Regions from separate parts of the Brevibacillus sp. genome, predicted to be linked through region 2. Evidence: riboswitches for the same ligand, from Rfam matches in the RefSeq annotation. Region 2 holds a riboswitch; each other region holds the start of a gene.

Evidence for each region. Region 2 has a riboswitch for S-adenosylmethionine ahead of DEP07_RS04790 (homocysteine synthase). Riboswitches for the same ligand answer to the same signal wherever they lie in the genome.
Region 1: another riboswitch for S-adenosylmethionine. It lies ahead of DEP07_RS08140 (homoserine dehydrogenase); the one in region 2 lies ahead of DEP07_RS04790 (homocysteine synthase).
Region 3: another riboswitch for S-adenosylmethionine. It lies ahead of DEP07_RS22730 (sugar ABC transporter substrate-binding protein); the one in region 2 lies ahead of DEP07_RS04790 (homocysteine synthase).
Region 4: another riboswitch for S-adenosylmethionine. It lies ahead of metH (methionine synthase); the one in region 2 lies ahead of DEP07_RS04790 (homocysteine synthase).

The regions. Positions count from the first base shown of each region.
Region 1 covers NZ_DOTK01000034.1:6,293-12,366, forward strand. The annotation lists gene DEP07_RS08125 (Gfo/Idh/MocA family protein) at 1-628, shown strand, start outside; gene DEP07_RS08130 (cyclase family protein) at 685-1,308, shown strand; gene DEP07_RS08135 (DinB family protein) at 1,337-1,852, shown strand; cobalamin riboswitch at 2,018-2,215, shown strand; SAM riboswitch class I at 2,916-3,021, shown strand; SAM riboswitch class I at 3,170-3,280, shown strand; gene DEP07_RS08140 (homoserine dehydrogenase) at 3,360-4,622, shown strand; gene DEP07_RS08145 (hypothetical protein) at 4,656-4,808, opposite strand; gene DEP07_RS08150 (CapA family protein) at 4,910-6,055, opposite strand.
Region 2 covers NZ_DOTK01000022.1:8,802-14,875, forward strand. The annotation lists gene DEP07_RS04775 (AAA family ATPase) at 1-504, opposite strand, end outside; gene DEP07_RS04780 (MFS transporter) at 563-1,771, opposite strand; gene DEP07_RS04785 (ArsR/SmtB family transcription factor) at 1,771-2,817, opposite strand; gene DEP07_RS04790 (homocysteine synthase) at 3,052-4,353, opposite strand; SAM riboswitch class I at 4,444-4,552, opposite strand; gene DEP07_RS04795 (rhodanese-like domain-containing protein) at 5,115-5,426, shown strand; gene DEP07_RS04800 (SCO family protein) at 5,508-6,074, shown strand, end outside.
Region 3 covers NZ_DOTK01000078.1:6,167-12,240, forward strand. The annotation lists gene DEP07_RS22715 (alpha/beta fold hydrolase) at 1-197, opposite strand, end outside; gene DEP07_RS22720 (ABC transporter permease) at 323-1,321, opposite strand; gene DEP07_RS22725 (sugar ABC transporter ATP-binding protein) at 1,323-2,813, opposite strand; gene DEP07_RS22730 (sugar ABC transporter substrate-binding protein) at 2,891-3,910, opposite strand; SAM riboswitch class I at 4,035-4,155, opposite strand; gene DEP07_RS22735 (ATP-binding protein) at 4,355-5,611, shown strand; gene DEP07_RS22740 (hypothetical protein) at 5,634-5,888, opposite strand.
Region 4 covers NZ_DOTK01000079.1:184,603-190,676, reverse strand. The annotation lists gene DEP07_RS24260 (sigma-70 family RNA polymerase sigma factor) at 1-302, shown strand, start outside; gene DEP07_RS24255 (YcdB/YcdC domain-containing protein) at 293-2,461, shown strand; gene DEP07_RS24250 (YjcZ family sporulation protein) at 2,531-2,638, opposite strand; SAM riboswitch class I at 2,848-2,948, shown strand; gene metH (methionine synthase) at 3,065-6,074, shown strand, end outside.

The DNA.
Region 1 (6,074 bases), on a different contig from region 2:
CAAATCGACCCTCGTGCCCAATTTTTCTACAGTCCGGGATCATTTGCCCAAGCTCGGCACCATTCGCCGATATATCGCAAGCAACTGCCAGTATTCCTCCCGCTACGATGCCTACCGACAGGGCCAGGTTATGCGAGCTTTTGATCCCGCCTATTCCAACGGAGCGTTGCTGGACATCGGGATTTACTGTCTCTATCCTGCGATTGTGCTGTTTGGCAAGCCAGAACAGGTCAAGGCGGAAGGCGTTCTACTGCAATCAGGGGTAGATGGCGAGGGCAGCATGCTGTTGAAGTACGAAAATATGGATGCCGTCATCAGCTTTTCCAAGATCACGACTTCGTACCAGCCTGCGGAGATTCAGGGGGAGGACGCGACGATGGTGATCGATAAAATCAACCATCTCACGCGTATCGAGATTCGCTACCGCGACGGGAGGGTCGAGGATGTGACCAGGCCCCAGACGCCCAAAACGATGCATTATGAGATCAGAGAGTTCATTCGCTTGGCTGAGGCAGGCTTGAGAGAGTCAGAGACAAATTCACATACAGCTTCCCGCTGGACCATGGAGGTCATGGACGAAGCGCGAAGACAAATCGGTGTTGTGTACCCTGCTGATTTGCCGCGTTGAAGGAAGGGAACAGCTAAATCATAAAAAAGCAGGAAGACAAGGGGGGCGAAAACGCGATGAGAATGTTCGATGTGACGGCACCAATCTTTGAAGGCATGACGGTGTACAAGAACAAGCCGGAAAAGCAACCGAAAATACAGACGGTTACGAATGGGTACGTAACCGAGTCCAGAATCGATATGGATGTGCACTCTGGCACCCACGTAGATGCGCCGCTGCACATGGTGAACGATGGAGAGACATTTGAGAGCATCTCGCTGGAAAAACTGGTCGGGAACTGCCGTGTGCTTGACTTGACGCACGTTGAGGACCAGATTGGCCGGGCTGAGCTGGAAAAGTTTGATATCGCCCCGGGAGAGTTTCTCCTGTTTCAAACGAAAAATTCGCAAGACGACGCCTTTTCGTTTGAATTTGTTTATTTGGCGCACGATGGCGCTGCTTATTTGGCTGAAAAAGGCGTACGGGGAATTGGCACGGATGCTTTGGGGATTGAACGGAGCCAAGAGGGGCATCCGACGCATAAAACGCTGTTTGCCGCAGGTATCGTCGTGATCGAAGGGCTGCGTCTGCGCGATGTGCCACCGGGCCTCTACTTTATGGTGGCTGCTCCGCTGAAGCTTGTAGGAACAGATGCAGCTCCTGCGCGGGTGCTGCTGTTTGAAGGCTGGCAAGAAGGATAAATAGAGAGAAGCCGAGGAGGACATGAGCATGCTGATTCGCCCAAACCGGGAGGAGTACCAAGATTATTTTGCTACCTACGTCAGTCAAGTGCCAGAAGGTGATCTGCTGACGATTCTCGAACAACAGGCAGCACAGACAGGGGAGATGTTCGCCGGATTGACAGGGGAACAAATCGATCATCGCTACGCTCCGGGCAAATGGACGGTAAAAGAAGTGCTGGGCCATATCATCGATACCGAGCGAATCATGAGCTATCGCTTGCTGAGAATCGCCAGAGGGGATCAGACTGAGCTGGCGGGGTTCGATGAAAATACGTATGTAGCAGAAGGCTTCTATCAGGAGCGCAGTCTGGCGGATTTGCTCGCAGAATACAACGCTGTGCGACAGTCGACGCTGGCCCAACTGCGGGGGATCGCTGCCGAGGCGTGGACGAGAACGGGCACAGCAAATGGCAATAAGCTGTCGGCACGCACATTGGCCTATATTATCGCCGGACACGAGGCACACCACTGTAGAATTTTGCGGGAACGGTATTCGCTGTAAGCCGGGAGAAGCCCGCTGTTTCGCTTTCTGTGTGTCGCTTTTCGTTACTCGTTTTTCGCTTTCCAGCTGTCGCTGCGTGTTCCTCGCTATCTTTTCGCTGCCGCTCGCAACTCGCCCTCCCTATCTCGGCAATGGTAGGGTACAATAACAGTAGTGATTTTTCCAATTTCATATGTGGGAACAGGTTCCTTGAGGTATATCGCCGCAAGGATAATAGGGAAGCTCGGTGCAAATCCGACACGGTCCCGCCACTGTAAGAGGGGAGTTTTGCGCATACAGGCCACTTGTCCAGACTTGGATGGGGAAGGCAGCGCCAGACGATGATCCCAAAGTCAGGAGACCTGCCTGTTTCGACGACACTGATGGACCTACGGGAGATAGGGAGGTGTTAGAGGACTCGCCATGACAGCAGGGGGACGAATACGTTTCTCTTTGCTTGCGCATTTTCTAACGATCGTATCGGTCGTCGGAAAATGCTTTTTTTGTTTGGGGGATTGGTGTGGTCTGTCGAAGGGGGCAACTTGTCTCGAAATTGATGCGATTAATCGAGGCGCTGGAGTAGCTTCGCGATAGAAGCGGCTAAAATCGAAAGAGCTGAGCTGAAGCTGCCTCTCGCTTGCAGCGGTTCGTCGAATGGACCAGGGCGTCTCGCGGTTGATCTACCTGTCAAAGAGGCTACGATGACTCGCGATTAAATTCAACTTGACTAGATCTTGTACGAATGTGAGGGATCGCAAGCTTGCGAACCGGAGCCTTTTTAAGGATATCGTTGCCAGATTGTCGCCGTGAAAAAGGAGGGAGTGGCGTGGTTCAGCTTTTCATATGTCCATGGTGCGGCTATGTTGAAGAAAAAGAAGTGCCAGAGGAAAGCGAAGCAGGAATCGTTACGTGCGCTTGCTGCAACATGGCAGAAGTGGAAAGTGTGTTTGCGCGTGGAAACGGCTGCTTTGCTGAGGGGGTTGCCGTTCTGTCTTCCTGCTTGCGAGTCTTGTCAGCAAACAAAAAGAATTGTGTTGACGAATGCATTGGAATTTCTTAGAATAGGCTCAATAGCAAATCATAGTTCTTATCCAGAGAGGTGGAGGGTCTGGCCCGATGAAGCCCGGCAACCGTTGCTTTTGCGACAAGGTGCCAATTCCTGCGGGACGTTTCGTCTCGATAGATAAGAAGCGGGTGCCTCGTAGCAGTCAAGACGAACCTTCTTCTTAGCGGAGAAGGTTTTTTGATGTATGAAAAAGTGGGAACGAGGCAAACATTTGCCCAATTTCAAAGACAAGAGAGAACTGACATCTAGCAAAGAACAAAAATTCATAGTTTTCTTTATCTAGAGAGGTGGAGGGACTGGCCCGATGAAGCCCGGCAACCGTTACGCAGTTTGTGACAAGGTGCCAATTCCTGCAGGACGAAAATCGTTCTGGGAGATAAGGAGAAGGACCTTGATGCCAAACCTTCTTCTTAGCAAGAAGGTTTTTCTTATTTTTCCAAAACATGACATGAGGTGGTAATAATGAGCGCAGGTGTAATCAAAGTAGGATTGCTGGGATTGGGAACAGTAGGGGGCGGCGTCATCAAAACGATTCGCTCGCAACAGGAGAAGCTGGCGCAGCGGTTGGGCAAACGGATCGAGATTGTCAAAGCATTGGTTCGCGATTCGGAAAAAGAACGGGCGGTTCAGGTTGATCCTGCGCTTTTGACTACCGATTTTGAGGATGTGCTAAAAAGCGATGTGGACATTGTCGTGGAGGTAATGGGCGGTGTCGAGCCTACGTATGATTACGTGCGTGCCCTGATTGAAAAAGGCTGCCATGTGGTAACGGCGAACAAAGAGCTGCTCGCCAAACGCGGCCCTGAGCTTGTCGATCTGGCTAACCAGCATCAGGTGCATCTGGCTTATGAAGCGAGCGTAGCTGGCGGGATTCCGATTTTGAGTGTGCTGCGGCAGTTTTTGCGCACAAATGACATCCAAGGAGTTCGCGGTATTCTCAACGGGACGACGAACTTCATCTTGACGAAAATGGAGGCGGAACAGCTCTCTTATCAGGAAGTGCTGAAGCAGGCGCAGGAGCTGGGCTATGCGGAAGCTGATCCGCGTTCGGATGTGGAAGGTTTCGATGCCATGTACAAATTGTACATTCTCGCGCAGCTTGTGTACGGGGAGTCGTTGCCGCTTGCGGATGTCGTGCGTAAAGGAATCGCCGATTTGTCTGCCGGACACATCCGGATCGCAAGCGAGCTGGGTTACCGGATCAAGCTGATTGCCCAGGCACAAAAAGCCGAGCAAGGCATCCGCCTATCGGTTCAGCCGACTGTGCTGCCCATTGCCCATCCGTTGGCGCAAATCCAGGATGCGTTCAATGCGGTGCAGCTCTCCGGGAACATCGTGGGCGACCTGTTGTTTACGGGCCGGGGTGCAGGCGAACTGCCGACCGCAAGCGCTGTCGTTGAAGATTTGGCTTACTTGTTGACCCAGCCATTTACGCCGCATCCTGTTTGGACAGAAAAAAATGCCGCGGCTCAGTTGGAGCAAGGGCAAGACGAACGGGTGCTGTGTTATTTGGAAGGCTCGTGTATCGCCGCCACACCTGATCGCGTGCTGCATTTCTTGCGGGAGGCTGGCGTGAACGTGACGAAATTGAAGGTGCAATTCGACTTGGGCGGTGTGCTGCGCGCGGGCTTGATCGTTACAGGTATTCGCGCAGAGCATGAGCAAGTGCTGAAAAGTGACTTCGGACTTTCCGTGCGCTGCTTCCCGCTGATCGAATCGGCATAGCTCGCAGTCTGTCTAGATCAGCGCTGATCCTTTCTACTTGCTTTTTTTATCCGAGAGCTGTTGATCGGTATCTGAAGGCCCGTTTTTCTGATTGCCGGGGAAGACGACTTTTTCCCATTTGGTCATGAAATAACTGCAGAGTATAATAAGGCCGATCGCCGATACGGTGATAATCAATCCGGTCATATGTGCCGCCTCCTTTTCGCTGGAAAAAGTGGTTCTACTATGGTCTACGAAAGCAATATGGAAAAGTTTCGCCAAAAAAGGCAACGGGCACGCCTCATTTATCATGAGCGTGCCTGTACGTGACCATCGGCTTCAATCTGAACGTTTTCCGACAGTGATTCGATTCGTTGCAGAAGCGCTGCCCCATCCGTGTCATTCATCGGTACCGCTCGTCCCAGCTCGGCATGGAACGGGAGCATCGTCAGTTCACAGGAAGCGTCTTTTGTGCAGCTTGCTTGCAGTACCATCGTCTGCCACGTTTTTGGCTCCGTCGAGCGGGTGAAAATGAAATTGCCCAAACTGTAGGCAATCCACTTGCCGTTGTAGCGTTCAAAGCCTTGCAGGACGTGAGGATGACCACCGACGATCAAGTCTGCTCCTGCGTCAATGTAAGCTTTGGCCAATTCTTTTTGGTGATCGACGGGAAAGTCTTCCCGTTCCTTGCCCCAATGGGCGATCACGACGACGAGATCAGCGTGTGCCTTTGCTTGTTGAATCGCTTGGACGGCTTTGGCGGAATCATAGGAGCCAGCCAGTCCAGGCTGTTTCTCCGTGGCGAACCAGCTGACTTCGGGAATGACCCGGCTGAATCCGAGCAAGGCGAGCTTGATGCCGTTTCGCTCCACCACGACGGGAGTGAAGGCTTCCACAGAGTCTTTGCCGCCGCCGAGGTAAGCGATCCCGTTTTTGGCAAGCGCGTCAAACGTGTCGAGCAATCCGGCCACGCCCTGATCCATCGAATGGTTGTTTGCCAGGTTGACCGCATCGATCCCTGCTGCTTTCATCGCAGGCGCAGCCAAAGGAGAGGACTTGTAAACGTATTGTTTGTTGTCGGCAGGCGTGCCTTTTGTGGTAAGTGGCGTCTCCAGATTGGCTATGGTAAAGTCATCCTGCAAAAACAGGGAACGGACGTGCGTGAACGGGTAGTCGTAGCCTTTTTCGAGCAACGTTTTTTCCACATTTCCGGACATCATCACATCTCCGACGAAGGTCAGCCGGACAGTCGGCTCGTGGGCAACAGCCGGAGGTGGTGCGGAATCGTGTTCAGGGGAGGCGGAATGGCTTCCCAGCTTGTCGAAAGCGAAGTAAATCCCTGAGCAAAGGATGACGAGCAGACTGAACAAGAGCGTTTGCTTCGCCATCCTTTGCCACTTCTTTTGTCGTTGTTTTCGCCGGATGTGCTTTAGGCTTTGCTGCGTCTGATTCATTATGCTCCTTTCAACGGTA
Region 2 (6,074 bases):
CAACCGGAACAGGAAGCGGTCCAGTTGAGCCTCTGGCAATGGATAAGTGCCTTCTGATTCAATCGGGTTCTGGGTGGCGATTACCAGCATGGTCGAAGGCAGTGCCAATGTAACGCCTTCAATCGTTACCTGGCGTTCTTCCATGCATTCCAGCAAGCCGGATTGGGTCCGCGGGGTCGCGCGATTGATTTCATCAGCGAGCAGCACGTCAGCGAAAACAGGCCCTTTGCGCAGTTCAAACTCGCTCGTGCGCTGATTGAAAACATGCAAACCTACTACATCGGACGGGAGCAGATCGGCAGTAAACTGGAGGCGGTTGTACGTTCCGCCGATCGCTTGGGCCAACGTTTTGGCGAGTACAGTTTTGCCCATGCCAGGCAAGTCCTCCAGCAACACATGTCCACGCGCCAAAAGAGCTGTTACCAGCAGGCGGACCTGATCTTCTTTTCCCACGATTACTCGGTTTACGGTGGCAAGCAGGCTATCCAGAGCAGGATGAGTCATGAGATTTCTCCTTTATGTAGATATAGGGTATGGGGTGATGTCATTTCCACGCATTTCATTATACATGGAATATCCTATATTTTACAAATTTTTGCAAAGCAATCCCGCCGATGGAAGCGGCCACGATCAGCGCACCGATCGCGAAATAGAGCGGGCGAATGCCGACGCTGTCGCTGAGCGTTCCTCCCAGCCAGATGCCTATGGGCATTGTGGTGCGAACGATCAGCAGACGCACTGAGAATACGCGTCCCATCATCCCGGCTGGGACGTGCAGTTGATAGAGTCGCGTGCTGTGCAGTTGAAAAAAGGGGGCAGTAACCCCCGCCAACAGCTCGATGGCGATTGCCAGCTCGATGAACGGAGTGAAGCCTAGAGCGACAAAGCTCAACCCGCCTGCCACCAAGGAGACGAGCATGACTAAAGAGGGCTCCAGATGATTAAACAGCTTGGGCACCAGAAAAGTTCCGATGAGGTAGCCTAACGGATAGCCTGCCAAAAACAATCCCGCATGCAGAGCCGTTCCGTGCAGCTCGCCCGCCACAAACGGCAGATTGAGCACCAGAGTCACACCGACCGCGAACTGCACAAGTGCGGAGTACAGGCTCAAATAGAAGAGAAACGGTTTTTCCCGAAAGACGGACAGCCCTGCCTTGAACATGAAAAGCCATGATTCTGCTGTTTTGGCAGGAGGGACCGAAGTCTTTTCGCACAAAAGCAGAAAAACTCCGCTGACGGCATACCCGATGGCGACCAGGCCCAGCACATGTGTGCCGCCGATGCTCGCGACGAGAATCCCGCCCAGCGGCGGGCCTGCAATCATCGCGATGCGCATGGCACTGTCCAGATAAGAGTTGGCTTGCAGCAGCGATTCTTGTTTGACGAGGGTCGGGAGCAGCGATTGGCTCGCTGGCACGTACAGAGGTTGAACAAGACCGTTGATCAGCGATGTCAGATAGAGCGGCCAAAGAGAGTCAGGCGCATAGGAAATCGCCAAAAAAGCACAGCCGAAAGCCGCACAGCGCATCCACTGGGAAAAGAGCATGACGCGCTTTTTGTCAAAGCGGTCAAGATAAGGGCCAGCTACAAGCTGCATCAGCAGCGAAGGCAAAAAGTAGAGTAGCCACATTTGTCCGACAGCGGTCTGGGAGCCGGTGATTTGGTAGAGCAACCAGCTGTTTGCCAGCGTCGAAAGCGATGCGCCAAACTCGGAGATCAGCTGACCGAGCAAAATACAGGTGTAGGAACGGTTTTTCCAGAGCGGAATCATCAAAATCCCCTTTCCAGAAACTGATCGAGCAGGAGGGAAAGCTGGGATACGGACTGGCTGCGCAGGCGAAACCGGGAGCCGGAAGCTTCTACCAGACGCGCGGCACGAAGCATGGACAAATGGTGATGAACCGTCGATTTTGCCATTTGCAGGACGTCGGTCAATTCCTGCAAGCTCAGCTCTTTTTCCGCCAGCATTTTGACCATGCGGAGCCGCTGCTCGTCTCCGAGCGCCTTGAAGCTTTGCACCAGAGCCTGCGGCGGCTGGTACGGGTCGATGTGCTCGCTCATGTTTTCATCGGCGACCGGGTAGTAAAAAATTTTCGTGCCCGCGTCATCGGCCTGCACCGTCCAGGGCCGATAAATCGCTTGGGGGATTAGCAGCACACGAGTGACCGCAGGCTCAGGGGGATAGCTTGCTCCGGTTGCCCACTCCACCAGTGCCTCAGGATCGAGCTTGTCCTGCATTGCGCGCTTTTGCGACGAATCCTTTTCCAACATACGCCGGATGCTGGCTTCTTGCGGCTTGATGTGTGTCTGATACCAGCCTTCCATCAAGGTGAGCAGATGCTGGCGCAGTTCATTTGCGTCGACAGAGGTGATATGGGCAATATACGCTGCGAAAAAGAGGTGGTCCCGGCATGCTGCCTGCAAAAGCTCGGCGTCTGCTGAGCTGCCCTGCGCGGCATTTTCGCGTGCTTGCTGTCGTTCCTGGCCCAAAAAAGGCAGGGCGTGGTAGCGCAACTCTTCTGCCGACAGCTCGCTGACAACACGCAAAAACGATTCGAGATCGGCAAAAGGCTGGTGGTGGAGCAGTTGCAGCAACGTCTTCCAAGTGTTGTGCCTTTTGGCGTAATCAACTTCAAGCTGGACGGATTGCGGAAGCGCGCTCAGCATGCTGCTCCAGTGCTCAGGCGGATGCTCCAGCGTGTGGTGAATTTGATCGTAAGTGGCGACGGCGATTCCGAGTGCGGCTTCAAAAAGCGGTGAGCAAGCGAAGTCGAGCTGGTAGGTGGTGCGTGCACTGCCGATGTTCCATATTTTCAAAGCGGATCACCCTTTTCCCATTTTTTTCATAGATCAAATTCTAAAATATTCGAACTGTTAATTCAAGTTATTTAGAATGAATAGTTCAATGATTTTCGCATCTGTTCTTTTTTCTCTGCTGATTTAGTTGAGACTATCCAGTGAAAGACACAAAAAAACGAAAAAACCACTTCCCTGACGAGAGTGGTTTTTTCGTTTTCGCTTGAATGAAAAGGTATGGTGTTGTAGGAAAACCTATACCTTGCTCACGGCAACAGCTGCTTCCAAAGCTTGCTTCAAATCGCCGATGATGTCTTCGATCGCCTCTGTTCCGACAGACAGACGGATCAATCCGGGAGTTACTCCTGCCGTTAATTGCTCCGCTTCGTTCATTTGCTGGTGCGTCGTGCTCGCCGGATGGATAACGAGCGACTTGGAGTCGCCTACGTTTGCCAAATGAGAGAAGAGCTTTACGGATTCGATCAATGTTTTGCCTGCTTGCACGCCGCCGCGGATGCCGAAGGTGAGGATGGCGCCAGCGCCTTTTGGCAAATATTTTTGCGCGAGTGCGTAGTTGGCGTCGCCTTCAAGACCTGGGTAGCTGACCCATTCCACTGCCGGATGCTCGGCGAGGAATTTCGCTACCGCGAGTGCGTTTTGGCTGTGGCGCTCCATGCGCAGGTGGAGTGTCTCCAGACCTTGCAGGAACAGGAAAGAGTTGATAGGAGCTACGGCAGCGCCGATATCGCGTTGCAGTTGCACGCGCGCTTTGATGATGTAGGCGAGCGGGCCGACTGCTTCTGTATAAACGACTCCGTGATAGCTTGGGTCTGGCGTCGTCAGACCAGGGAATTTGCCGTTGTTCCAGTCGAATTTGCCGGAATCTACGATAATGCCGCCAATCGCCGTGCCGTGTCCGCCGATGAATTTGGTCGTGGAGTGAACGACGATGTCAGCTCCGTGCTCGAACGGACGGGTCAGGATTGGCGAAGCGAATGTATTGTCGACAATCAGCGGCACGCCGTTTTCGTGCGCGATGTCCGCAATTGCCTGCAAGTCGGCCACGTCGATGCGAGGGTTGCCGATCGTCTCGCAAAAGAGCGCCTTGGTATTATCGTTGATGAACGCGCGGAAGTTGTCCGGATTGGACTGATCCACAAAGTGTACTTTGATGCCCAGGCGTGGCAGCGTATGGGCAAAAAGGTTGTACGTCCCGCCATACAAGCTGCTGGATGCGACAATCTCGTCGCCCGCTTGCGCAATATTCAAAATCGAGAAGGTGATGGCTGCCTGACCGGAAGAGGTTGCCAGCGCACCTACGCCGCCTTCGAGCAGAGCGACGCGCTTTTCAAATGCGTCTTGGGTCGGATTCATGATGCGCGTGTAGATGTTGCCAAACTCTTTCAAAGCAAACAGGTTGGCAGCATGCTCCGTGTCACGGAAGACGTAGGAAGTCGTTTGGTAGATCGGAACCGCGCGCGAGCCTGTTACCGGGTCTACCTCCTGTCCGCCGTGTACGGCGAGCGTTTCCGGTTTCCATTGTTGTTGGTCAGACATGATCATCTCTCCTTTTTATATGGGGGTAAGGAAATAAAAAAACGGAGCGTTCTCCTGAGTAGAAGAAGGCTCCGGCTATGCACGGGTGTGCGTTCATCTCTCAGAATCTATGGATTCTGCAGGAATTAGCACCGCGCAAGACTCGCTTGCTGGTTGCCGGGTTTCATAGGGCCTGTCCCTCCACCGCTCTTGATGAAAATGTAGCTTTCAGTTGTTGTCATAATTGTATGAAAAACCATACTTCGCTGTCAACATCAAATGATTAAGTTATCGGGGTGGATTTTGTGGATTTTAAAGATTTACCCGTTCATGCTGTTGCCCATAAGATCCAGAGAGCCTGTCTGGTAAGCTCTGTTTACATGGTTTGTATGAGGGTTTCCTTCATCTGAAACCAAATGAGTTGCCTCACGAGATTGTTTTCCTTTTTTGGCATACAAGAGGACCGCAGCCAGAGTGCAAACAGCCAAAATTCCAAGGACATACATCATAGAAATAACTCCCCCTCACGCTAAGCTTCATCAATTATCAGCGTTCTTTTTCATGAACTGGCAGACATGGTTTTTTACTTGTAATTTTATAATTTTATGGTCATTTTTGTAAATTCTTTGAACTTGCAAGCAACCGAGCCTTGCTGTCACAAAATTGCCCCTATATCTCGGCGCTTTCGCAGCTCCCGCCGTTAGAAAACGCCTGGGGCCTATGATATGATGGAAATGGCAGAAAACGACTAAACGATTGTACATATAGGAGGAAAAAACGCGATGAGCCATGGCGTGAAGGAAATTACACCACAAGAGCTGCTGGAAAAGCTCGCGGCAAAAGAACAGCTTCAGGTGATTGATGTACGCGAGGTGGAGGAGTGGAACGAAGGCCATATCAAAGAGGCCAAGCTGATTCCGCTCGGCTTTTTGCCGCATCGCACCGACGAGCTGGACAAAGACATTCCGGTCATCATGGTGTGCCGAAGCGGCGCACGCAGCCACCGGGCAACTGAATATTTGTGTGAGCTTGGCTTTGACGCTGCCAATATGGTAGGCGGAATGCTGGCATGGCCTGGGGAAAAAGAAGTCTAGAAAGACAGAGAAAATGTGCGCTGCTCGCCGCTGCAAGCAAAGCGGGATGGCGCATGAGATGTGCAGGGGAGGCAGGAAATCGTGAGTGAAGGAGCACAGCAACAAGGGTCAGCGTTGCAGCGCCATTGGTTTACGGTGCTGGCAGGCTTGATTATCCTTGCGATTGTAGGTGTGTTCGGCTACAAATACTTGGCAAAAGATCCGATTCCGGTGATGAAGCCGATCGCGGACTTTTCGTTGGACAACAGTGACGGAACTTCCTATACGTTCTCGCAAGGCAAAGGCAAGGTGCGCCTTGTCGAGTTCATGTTTACCAATTGCCCTGATATTTGCCCGGCAACGACGTACAACATGTCCAAGCTTCAGGATCAGTTGAAGGAGAAAAAGCTGTTCGGCGACAAGGTTGAGTTTGTCTCGATCACCTTCGACCCCGACTTTGATACGGCTGAGGTTTTGCAGCAGTATGCAGCGAAGTTCAAGGCTGATCAAAGCGGCTGGAAGTTTTTGCGCGGAGATGCCCAGGCGGTGGAAAAAGTAACGAAAGACTTCGGGATTGCGGTACTGAAGCAGCCTGACGGTTCTTTTGCCCACACCGCACGCATGTTCCTCGTCGACGGTGACGGCAACATGCGCCGTGCTTACGGCATG
Region 3 (6,074 bases), on a different contig from region 2:
AACGTGTATTTAGCCCTGGGCTTCCCCATATGCTGCTTCGACTTGCCGTGACCGCGCAAATCGACGAGGAGAATATTGAAATGCTCTTTGTAAGCTTTGATCTGTTTATACCAGATGGATGAGCTGCCGCCCGCCCCGTGGACGAAGGTTACCCATTCATAGGCATCTCCGCGTATGTACGTCTTATAATGGATCACTTATATCCCCCCAGAGTATTATAGCGGAGGGATGCTGCATGTGAAACATTTTCCATTTTATTGAAAAGAAAAAGGCAGGATGCCTGCATTCCCGCAGCTCCCTGCCTTGCCTGTACAGCCATGTTTTACGCTTTTCTTTTCCTGCGCAACTGATAGTACGTCACCGCAAGAGCAAGCGCCAGTACCGTTCCTTTAATAATATCGTAGGCGTAATACGGCACGTTCAGCATCGTCATGCCGTTCAGCAACACCCCGATCAAAATCGCGCCGACGAACGTACCGAATACGTTCGGCTTGCCCGCGCCGAAAACGGAGAAGCCGACAAACGCGGCCGCCACTGCATCCATCAGCATCGAGCCGCCGCTGCTCACCTGGCCCGTACCGATCCGCGCTGCCAAAAGCATCCCGCCCAGTCCGGCGAACAGGGCAGACAACACATAAGCGAGCGTGCGATAGCGATTCACGGGAATGCCGGAGAGACGCGCCGCTTCCAGATTGCCGCCCGTCATGTACAGCATCCGCCCTTGGCGAGTATACGCCAAATAGACGTGTGTGACCGCGACCAATAAAAAGGTCAAAATGACGGGAACAGGCAGGGATAAAATTTTGCCTTGTCCGAGCCAGAGGAACCATTCCTGGAATTTTCCCGGAGCCATCGAACCATCTTCCAACGGCATGTTGGCGTAAATCGAGTAGCCTTTTGAATAAGTCATATGAAGTCCGTTGACGATGTACAGCATCGCCAGTGTCGCCAGCAGATCGGGAATGCGGATTTTGACGACCAGAAAAGCGTTGACCAATCCGACAATCAGACTGAGCGCGATCGGGACGACCAAAGTGGCAAACACGCCCTGCTCGTACCAGACCATCATGGAAGCCGAAACGACTGTGGTCAACGACACCGTCGAACCGACAGACAAGTCGAAGCCTCCGACAATCAGTGAAAACGTAACGCCGATCGCGACGAACGTTACGATCGAGATGGAACGCAAAATGTCTGTGATGTTGTCGTACGTGAAGAAATACGGATTGGTCAGACTGAACAACAGCATGACGATCACAATTACTGCGACTGTACCGTATTTGTAAATAAAATCAAACAAGCTGAATTTTTTACCTTCCACCTTACTCACCCCCGCTGGCATAATACATCATCGTCTCCTGTGTCGCGTCCGCGCGGCTCAGCTCCTTGACGATTTTCCCTTCAAACATGACCAAAATCCGGTCGGCAATGCCCAATACTTCGGCAAACTCGCAAGAAAAGTAGAGAACGCCCTTGCCCTGCTCCGCCAGCTTTCCAATCAGGCGGTAAATATCGCTTTTCGCCCCGATGTCGACGCCTTTGGTCGGCTCGTCGAACATGAACACTTGCGCATCCGTATCCAGCCATTTGCCAATCGCGACTTTTTGCTGGTTTCCTCCGCTGAGGTAGCCAACCAGCTGTGTGATGTCTGCCGTCTTTACGCCCAGACGGCTCACCAGCTCCCTCGCCTGCTTCGCTTCTGCCCCTCTGCGGACAAATCCGAGCCGCGACCACTTCTCCAAAGCGGAGACAGACAAGTTGTTCTGGACAGATTCCTCGACAAAAATGCCTTCTTTGCGCCGTTCTTCCGGTACGAGGACGATTCCCGCATCAACAGCGTCCTTCGGCGACCGCAGCCGCACCTCTTTGCCGCTCAGCCTGACTTGTCCCGCCTCGGCGGTATCCGCTCCGAACAAAAGTCTCGCCAGTTCCGTCTTCCCGGCTCCAACCAGCCCGACAATCCCGACAATCTCGCCTTCGCGAACGCTCAAATCGGCGCGGCGAACCTTGCCGCCAGCCACTCCCGCAGCTTCCAGAAGCACCCCGCCTACAGGCACTTCGACTTTCGGGAACTCTTCCTCGAAGCTTTTGCCCAGCATGTTGCCGATGACCTCATCCATCGTCGTGTGGGACGTCTCGCTCGTCACGATCAGTTGACCGTCCCGCATGATCGTGATTCGGTCGCATATCTCAAAAATTTCCGGCAGGCGATGGGAAATGTAGATGATCCCGACACCCGCTTTTTTCAACTGGTCAATGATGAGAAACAGCCGCTCGCTCTCCTTCGTGCTCAACGGAGCTGTCGGTTCGTCAAAAATGACGTACTTCGCTTTTTGCACGGTCGCGCGGGCAATCAGGATCAGTTGCTTTTCGGACAGCGTACATTCCTCGACGAGCATGCGCACAGGGATGGAAAAGCCGAAGCTCTGCAAAATGCTTTCCGCTTCCTTGTGCAAGCTCGGCCAGTTCATGAATCCTTTGCGGCCTGCCGAGACAATCTGATCGAGCAAAATGTTTTCCGTCACGCTCAAGTACGGGATCAGCGCCGTATCCACTTCCTGGTACACGCACTGGATGCCTAAAGCTTTCGCATCCTGGGGCGATTGGATCGACACCTCTTTGCCGTCAATCGTGATGCTCCCCCCGTCAGACTGATACGCGCCCGTCAAAATTTTCATCAAGGTACTTTTCCCCGCTCCATTCGCCCCTAAAAGCGCATGAACCTCGCCAGCCTTGACCTCAAAATCGACCGAACGCAGCGCAGGAACGCCGGAGAACTGCTTCACAATCCCTTTCATCTGCAAGCTGGACACTTTTCGCACCCCCTTAAATAAGCAAGATTCCCGTTGACTGATCAACGGGAATAGCCAAATCAACCAGCTTTATATGCTTACTTGCCCCACTCTTTCACGTACTGGGACAAGTCGCCCATTGTCACTTTTTTGTCCTTAGGCAAATCTTCTTGTTTCACCAACACCGGATTCAGCTTCACGCTGTCTGGCACTTGCTCGCCTTTGATTTTTTGGAAAATAGCCGCTGCGTGAGTGCGTCCGATGTTCGATGGATCTACGGCTGCAGTCGCTGCCCATGGCGAATTTGCTTCCTGGATCAGTTGCAGGTCTTCATCACTCAGGTCGATGCCGTATACTTTGATTTCTGTGCGGCCTGCTTGCAAGATCGCACGGGTTGCCCCTTTGGCAAATTCATCCCAAGATGCCCATACAGCCGTGATGTCGCCTTTGTTCGGATATTTTTTCAGGATGGCTTCCATCTGTGCTTGGGTATCCAGCGCTGTGTTGTTTGTCGCGGAACCGAAAGCGGCGACTTCCTTGATATCCGGATATTTTTTCAGGAACGCTTCATAAGTCACCTGACGTTTTTCCATCGGAGCAAAGCCTGCCACCCAAATTTTCACGATGTTGCCTTTGCCGCCGGAATCTGCCGCCAGCTTTTCCAGGCTCAGCTCTGCCAGCTTGTTGTCGTCTTGCTCGACAATCGGCACGCCAGGCAGCTTGATGTCTGTGTCGAACAGAACGACCGGGATTTTTTTGTCGACAGCTTTTTGCGTACCTTGTTGCAACGCTTCCGCTGTACCGTGGTCAATCAGGATGCCGTCAAAGTTTTGGTTGACCGCAGCGTCAAGATTCGACGCCATTTTCGACAAATCCGTATCTGCGTTGAATACTGTCAGCTCTCCGCCGTTTTTCTCGACTTCCTGCTTCACACCGTTAATGTATTGAGCCGAAAACGTTCCTACATTTTGGCGCATGATCAGGGCAATCCGCTTCGCTTTTTCGCCGGAAGCGCCGTTTGCCGCCGTGTTTTTCGTATCGGCTCCGCCGCCGCACGCGGTCAAGGCCACCGATACTGCCAGTACGAGTGATGTGATAAGGCCCAGTTTCTTTTTCATCGAAAAATCCCCCTTTTTCTTTGTTCCTTGTTGTGCTGCAAGCTGAGGAGGCGACGACCTTCCCTTTCCAAAAGGAAAAGCCTCTTTCAACAGATGAAAGAGGCTTGATCGACAAGATTCGCGCCTCTTATCTGTCAGGTATCGCTACCTGTTGGAGTTAGCACCTTGGCTCGCAAGACATTGATCTTGCCAGCTAGGTTGCCGGGCGTCATAGGGCCATTCCCTCAGCCTTCTCTGGATAAGAGTAGTTATTATTTTCGAAACCTTTGTATTAGTATATAGAGACTATAATCCGTGTTTTACCCATCTGTCAACTAGGTTTTTAAAACTTTTCTCCTTTAAATTTATTCCGTCGGCGCGTCCAAATTTTGGAGGAATCGTGTAGGCTCTTGTCGAAATATCGTAGATTGAAGCAGCCATGCAAATTTGCGATGGGGATGTCCGATGATTCTACTAAAAGAAGTAATTTTGCAGATGTTTTTTGCTCTGACGCCATTTGTCCTGTTCAATATTTATTACCGCGACCGAATGCGCAATTACAGCCGCGCTTTCATTCTTGTGACCAGCTCGATTTGCATGTTTCTGGCCATGACCTTCGCGACCAGCGTCTCGGAAGGCGTGATTTTCGATATCAGGCACATCATCGTATTTTTTGCCCTAGTCTATGGGGGAGTGCGGATCGCGCTGGTCTTGCTGATCGAGTCCGCGCTATACCGCTATTATTTGGGTGGTGAAGGCATCTGGCTCGCGCTGCTTGCCCTGGTTGTCACCTTTGCCATCTCCCTCCTGATGTATCGGCGTTACAAAGCCAGTTATCGGAAAACACTGTATATTTTTTTGACGGGCGCGCTCTTTTCCCTGGTAGCTTTGGGGTTGACCTATCTATACTTTCCCACCTATGTATCCCATCATCCTGCCTACTACTTGTTCGTGATCCCCGTTCAAAACTTTGTCGGAATTTGGCTCTTGTTGTCGCTATTTAGCAAGTGCGTATCCGACAAAGAACTGTTTATTCGACACGCCCAAAATGAAAAAATCGAAACGATGAGCCATGTCGCCGCATCGCTTGCTCACGAGGTGAGAAATCCGCTCACAGCGGTCAAAGGATTTTTGCGCCTGATTCAGGAAAATCCCGAGAATATTACGAAAACCGATCAGTACATCCGCATCAGCATGGACGAAATCCAGCGGACGGAAGCGATCCTGACCGAGTATCTCGCTTTGTCCAAGCCGCTCAAGGAGCGCACCGAGCTAATCAACGTATGCGACCAGCTTTACGTCGTGCGGGAAGTCATGCTGCCTTTTGCCAATATGCACAATGTCGAGCTGGAGCTGCAAGCTTATGAAAAGCCTGTCACGATCCTGGCCAATCCCGACGAGTTCAAACAAGTCTTGGTCAACTTCATCAAAAATGCGATCGAAGCTTGTGAGGAGACGGTCAACGGCAAAGTGTCCCTCTCGCTGTTCATTGAGAAAAGCAACGCCATGCTGATCATCAAAGACAACGGCATCGGGATGGACGAAGGCCAGATCAAACGCCTCGGGTCCATTTATTTCTCGACGAAAACAAGCGGAACCGGTCTCGGGCTTACGTACTCCTATCACGTCATCCACGCGTTCGGCGGGTCGGTAAGCGTGTCCAGCAAGCCAAAAGTCGGCACCAAATTCACGATCACGTTTCCGTATCACGCGCAACCCTAGCCGTCAGTCGAGTGATCTGGGCTTAAACGAGCGACCTGGTCATGAATACTTGCTCGGCCATCACGTCAAAACCTGCCCTTTGCAAAATACGGATGGCCATTTCGTTGGAAACTGGCAAATTGACCGTGAGGCGATACAGCTCCTTGTCCCATGGCGAAAACACATGGGCAAGAGCACTTCTGACAATCGCCTCCCGGTCGGCCCGTTCCGGCCTTGCCTCACACTGAAACAGCAAAGCTGTCGTTTGTTTTCCGTTTTCAAAAATCCGTCTGTACAAGGCATAGCCGATTACTTGTTTGTTCTCATCGCGGACGAGTACCGCTTGCGGTCAACAAAACGATCATGACCGTTTTGTTCCGGAAAAATCGACTGGTCACAGATAGCAAAGCCCGTTTTCTCGTACAAAGCGATCGCCCTGTCTTTCTCCCGGATGGCGACCAGTGACGCGCCCCCCGACTACATT
Region 4 (6,074 bases), on a different contig from region 2:
CGTTCCGGCAAATTTTTTCTACGTTTGTCTCCCCGAAAGAAACCGTGCCGGAACAAGTGGCGGAAGGGAACGTGGAATCGTCCGTTTTCAAGCAACTGGATCAGGTACATATCGCCGAGAAAGTCATGCTGCTGTCGCCTTTGTATCGAAAGGTCATGGTACTTCATTACTATGAAGATTTGTCAATTAAGGAAGTAGCACAAGTGCTGGATATTTCCGAGGATGCGGTACGGACGCAGCTGCATCGGGCGCGCAAACATTTTCGGGCATTGTGTGAAAAGGAGGGATTGGAATGGAACTAGATCAGGGGCTGCGTGAAGCTGTACGCGAAGCAGGGAAAGCGGCAGCTTCGGGAGTGAAGTTTACCCGGGAAATGGAAGAGAGGATTCGGATGGAAGTCGGGAAGAAAAAGCAGAAAAATCGCAATCGCGTGGTCATGGCGGGATCGCTTGCGGCTTGTCTGGCATTGACCGTGCTAGGGGTGCGAGAGGGCTTTCTGCCGTCCATGTCGCCGCAAAAAAATGGAACGAGCGCAGCGGCGGCGCATCAAACGGACAAAACCGCGGAGCAGGCCGTTTCACCGGAACAAGCGCTGGCTCCGCTGCAAAAGGCAGTCCCTGAGCTTGGCGGCGTCACACTGCGCAAAGGCGAGACGCTGGATGGGGTTGCGCTTGTGACCTTGCTGCAAAAGGACAGGGCAATCGGACAAGTCGCGTATGACACCCGGACGGGGCGGATCGAAAGCTACTTGCTGGACGCGAGCAATGACGGCGAGAAAACAACGATTGCGCCCGCGCAAGCAGAGAAAGTCGCGCAAGCATTTTTGCAGACCGCGCTCGGTGAAGAAGCGAAGGCTTACGCGCATCAGGCGACAGAAGTTTATGCGGATGAGGATTGGCGCAACGGAACGTGGATGAACGTCAGCTATCAGCGGTTGGAAAACGGCAAGCCTGTCCCGTACGATGTCTTGACTGTCCAGGTGGACAAAAAGGAGCGCGTCGCCTTTTTCGGCAGGTTGAACGAGCAGGAACAGAAGCTGTTTGCCAAATTCGCCGCCTCCGTGCCTGAACTGAATCCGTTCCCGGTTGTCTACAACAAACAGCTGACTCGAGATGGTTGGGCGCTGGTTTTGGGCAAAGTGAACGACGAAGGCCAGACAGCGATGGTGAGCGAAATCGGCAACGGGCAAGACATCGATCTGTACCGGATTCAGCGGGACCGCAACGAAGAAGCGCAAAAGCCAAATGAAGCAGAGGCGTTAAAGCAAGCGAAGCAGCTTCTCGGCCGATTGCTTGGAGCTGACAGCGCGAACTATCGCCATGTGGAATCGAATAGCGCGGAAAAATTCATGCGCTATCATAACGGGTTACCTGTCATGGAAGATGTGCTGGATATTGAGCTGGGCAGCTCCGGACGTCTTCTGATGTTCAGCAAACCGACGAGAGCGTATTCCCCGTCTTCATTCCCGGATGCTGCGGAAGCTGTGGCGAAAAGCGCCGCCGAAAACGAGCTGGCCGCAAATATGAAGCTTGTATACGTGCAGCACATGTCCGAAGGGAAGGCGCTGAAACAGCCGACACTGGAATACAGGGCAGCGGTTTCCTTTTTCCAACAAGGAAGGCCGGTTTTCCTTGATTGGTACATTGATGCGCATAGCGGCAAGATCAACTACGGTACGGGAAACAACGGCTTTGCCTACGATCAACTGCAGCGGGAGCAGCCGCAGGCAGATGCGTTCGAGACACACGAACAGCCTGTCATCGTGCGTACGAAGGAAGAGGCGAAGGCGCTTTTGCAAACGGAATTTGGCGTCAATATCGAAGGCATGTCCTATCGGGAATCCGTAGATGATCATCAAAAGAACAAATCATTTAACTGGGCAGATAGCAAAGACCGCTGGCATGAAGTGACGATCGACGCGAAGACGAGCCAGGTAGTTGGGTTGCGCGTTCCCCGCACAAATACGCAAGTGACCGTGAAGCGCGAACAGGCCGAGCAGGCAGCCGTGTTCTTTTTGGCCAAATACGCCGATCCGGGCGTAAAAGAAGTGCAGCTTGCACAAGTGATGGAACCTGGCGCAGCCAATCCGGTTTCGTCAGGCAACTGGGTATTCCGCTATGTCATGAGCAAGGATGGGATTCCGGTGTTGGACAAGGGGCCAGATGCCGCTTACGAGGTGTCGGTAGACCCTTCGACCGGGAAGGTAAACAGCTTCCGGAATTGGCGAGAGACTCACAAGTTGACAGAGCTTCCTTCGTCAGCCGAGGTCGTTTCCAAACAAAAGGCTGCCGAGTCGTTTTTGCGCGTCATGCCACTCAGGCTTGTTTACCTGTTAAAAGATCAGGAAAACGATTGGCTGGATCGGCCGAGACTCGCGTACATTCCGTGGAGCGAGGAAGAGCTGGCAAGCAGTTTCATTACCATCGATGCCAAAAGCGGCGAGGCTGTAATCGAGCCGTAAGGACAAGAAAAAGAGGCTATCCCGCAAGCCAGCTGGAAGGCGGGGGGATAGCCTCTTCTTGTCATTTACCTAGCAGTCGTCACACGAACACCCAACAATGACCAGCAGGATAAACAGTACGAGCACCAGTGCGAAGCAGTCTCCAAAGATGCCATTTCCGCAGTAAGATGTACTCACGTTTGTTCCCCCTCCTTTCCGTTATGCTACAGTCTATACACGATCGCACAGATTGGCGTGGGCGGATGCCCGGTAAGCACAAAAATGGGCGCAGTCGGGAAGAAAAGCAGTAAATAATAGACAAATTCTCAATTGACGTAGACAGGACGCGGTGTTAAGATACTGTCAAACATGAAACCTGAAAGTCAAAAATGAATACCATGGTACAACTCTTATCAAGAGAGGCAGAGGGACTGGCCTGATGAAGCCTCGGCAACCGGTTAAAATCCGGTGCCAATTCCAGCAAAGCTACGGCTTTGAAAGATGAGAGGATGGTTCAGGCGCAATTGTATCCGCGGACAAATCCTCTTCTTTCAAAGAAGAGGATTTTTTTGTGCAAAAAAACTGCCGAGAATAAACGCCGCAAGGGAGAAAAGGAGTACGTCAATGAAACCCACTTTTCGCGAACAGCTTTCCCGGAAAATTCTGATTCTGGACGGTGCGATGGGCACGATGCTGCAACAGGCGAACTTGACCGCCGATGATTTTGGCGGCGAAGCCTACGATGGTTGCAACGAGCTTTTGAACTTGACGCGACCAGACGTCATTCGATCCATCCACGAAAAATATTTGGAGGCGGGAGCGGACATCGTCGAGACGAATACATTCGGAGCCACCTCCGTCGTGTTGGCCGAGTACGATGTCGCCGACAAGGATTTGGAGTTAAACATCGCTGCGGCCCGCCTGGCGAAGGAAGCCGTAGATGCCTATAGCACAACCGAGTGGCCGCGATACGTGGCAGGGGCAATGGGACCGACGACGAAAACGCTCGCTTTGACAGGCGGCGTCACCTTCGAGGAGCTGGTGGAGTCCTACTATCGTCAGGCAAAAGGACTGATCATTGGCGGAGCCGACGTGCTGCTGCTGGAAACATCGCAGGATACGCTGAACGTCAAGGCGGGGGGAATCGGCATCCGCAAAGCGTTCGCAGAGCTGGATGTGGAGTTGCCCGTCATGCTGTCCGGGACGATTGAACCGATGGGCACGACTCTTGCCGGTCAAAACATCGAGGCGTTTTATATCTCGCTTGAGCATTTGAAGCCCGTGTCCGTTGGGCTGAACTGTGCGACTGGCCCCGAGTTCATGCGCGACCATCTGCGCACGCTGTCCGGACTGGCTCAATGCGGAGTGAGCTGTTACCCCAATGCGGGCTTGCCGGATGAAAACGGACATTACCATGAGACGCCGCAAGGGCTTGCGACAAAAATGCGCGCTTTTGCAGAACAAGGCTGGCTGAACGTGGCGGGCGGCTGCTGCGGAACGACGCCCGATCATATCAGGGCGATGGCAGAAGCATTGAAAGACTGCAAGCCACGTCAGGCTGTCGATCAGGCTGTCAGCGCGGTATCCGGCATCGAAGTCGTGTACGTGGAAGATGACAGTCGCCCGCTGTTGGTAGGGGAGCGCACAAACGTCATCGGTTCGAAAAAATTCCGCGACTTGATCGCCGCAGGCCAATACGAGGAAGCGTCAGATATCGCCCGGGCACAAGTAAAACGCGGCGCTCACGTCATCGATATTTGTTTGGCTGACCCGGATCGGGATGAATACGCCGATATGGAAAAATTCCTGCAATTCGTCGTGAAAAAGGTCAAGGCTCCGCTGATGATCGACTCGACGGATGCAAAAGTAATGGAGCTGGGCCTGCGCTATTCCCAGGGAAAAGCGATTCTCAACTCGATCAACCTGGAAGACGGCCTGGAGCGCTTTGAAGAAGTAGCGCCGCTGATCAAAAAGTTCGGAGCGGCTGTAGTCGTCGGAACGATCGAGGAAGCGGGCATGGCTGTCACGCGCGAGAAGAAGCTGGAAGTGGCGAAGCGCTCGTACGATATTTTGGTCAACCAGTACGGAATTGCCCCGCAAGACATCATTTTCGACCCGCTGGTGTTCCCGGTCGGTACAGGGGATGAGCAGTACATCGGTTCTGCCAAGGAGACGGTTGAGGGGATTCGCCTCATTAAAGAAGCGATGCCGCTGTGCAAAACGATTCTCGGGGTCAGCAACGTGTCTTTCGGGCTGCCAGCAGCGGGCCGCGAAGTGCTCAACGCCGTGTTTTTGTACCACACGACGGTTGCCGGACTCGATTTTGCCATCGTCAATACAGAAAAGCTGGAGCGCTACGCGTCGATTCCCGAGGATGAGCGCAAGCTGGCGGAAGCGCTGCTGTTCGAGACAAACGACGAAACACTGGCTGCATTCACCGAATTTTACCGCCAGAAGAAAAAAGAAGTGCGGGTGGAAGCTTCCACGCTGACTTTGGAAGAGCGCCTCGCCCGATATGTCGTCGAAGGCTCCAAGGATGGCTTGACTGACGATTTGAAGCTGGCTCTGGAAAAGTATGCGCCGCTTGAAATTATTAACGGCCCGTTGATGTCAGGAATGGAAGAGGTCGGCCGCCTGTTTAACGGAAACCAGCTGATCGTAGCGGAAGTGCTGCAAAGCGCGGAAGTCATGAAAGCGTCCGTCTCGTTTTTGGAGCCGTTTATGGAAAAGAGCGATGCGGCGGCCAAAGGCAAGATTTTGCTGGCGACAGTCAAAGGCGACGTGCACGACATCGGCAAAAATCTGGTGGAAATCATTTTGGCAAACAACGGCTACAACGTGGTGAACCTGGGGATCAAGGTGCCGCCTGAGCAACTGATTGCCGCTTGCCGGGAAGAGAAGCCGGATGCGATCGGTTTGTCCGGTCTTTTGGTCAAATCCGCCCAGCAAATGGTCATTACCGCGCAAGACTTGAAAGCAGCGGGAATCGATGTGCCGATGATGGTCGGAGGTGCGGCTTTGACGCGCAAATTCACTTCCAACCGGATCGCGCCGGAATACCACGGAATCGTGTTGTACGCCAAGGATGCGATGGACGGACTCGACCTCGTCAACCGTTTGCAAAACCCGAACGAGCGGGAGCGTCTGGTCGCTGAGCAGCAAGAACTCGCTGAAGCGGCGGCAACGGCGCAACCCGTGGTGGTACAAGAGAAAAAAGCTCCGCTGCCTGCCCGTTCGGCGATTAGCAGAACCGTTCCGATTCAGTTGCCGCCAGACTGCGAGCGACACGTGCTGCGCCAGTACCCGATCAGCCATTTGCAACCGTACCTGAATTTGCGCATGCTGCTCGGCAAGCATCTCGGTGTGCGTGGAAACGTGGAAAAATTGCTGGAAGCGGGCGACGAAAAGGCGTTGGAACTGTACGGGATAGTCGAGGAGCTGTTGAATGAAGCGAAGCAGCAGGGAACGATCAAGGCGCACGGTGCCTATCAGTTTTTCCCGGCGCAAGCGGACGGCAACGATATTATCGTCTACGATCCAAACGACCACAGCAAAGTGCTGGAACGATTCTCGTTCCCGCGTCAGCCGGAAGAGCCGCATCTGTGCCTGTCCGATTTCTTGCGTCCGGTCGAGA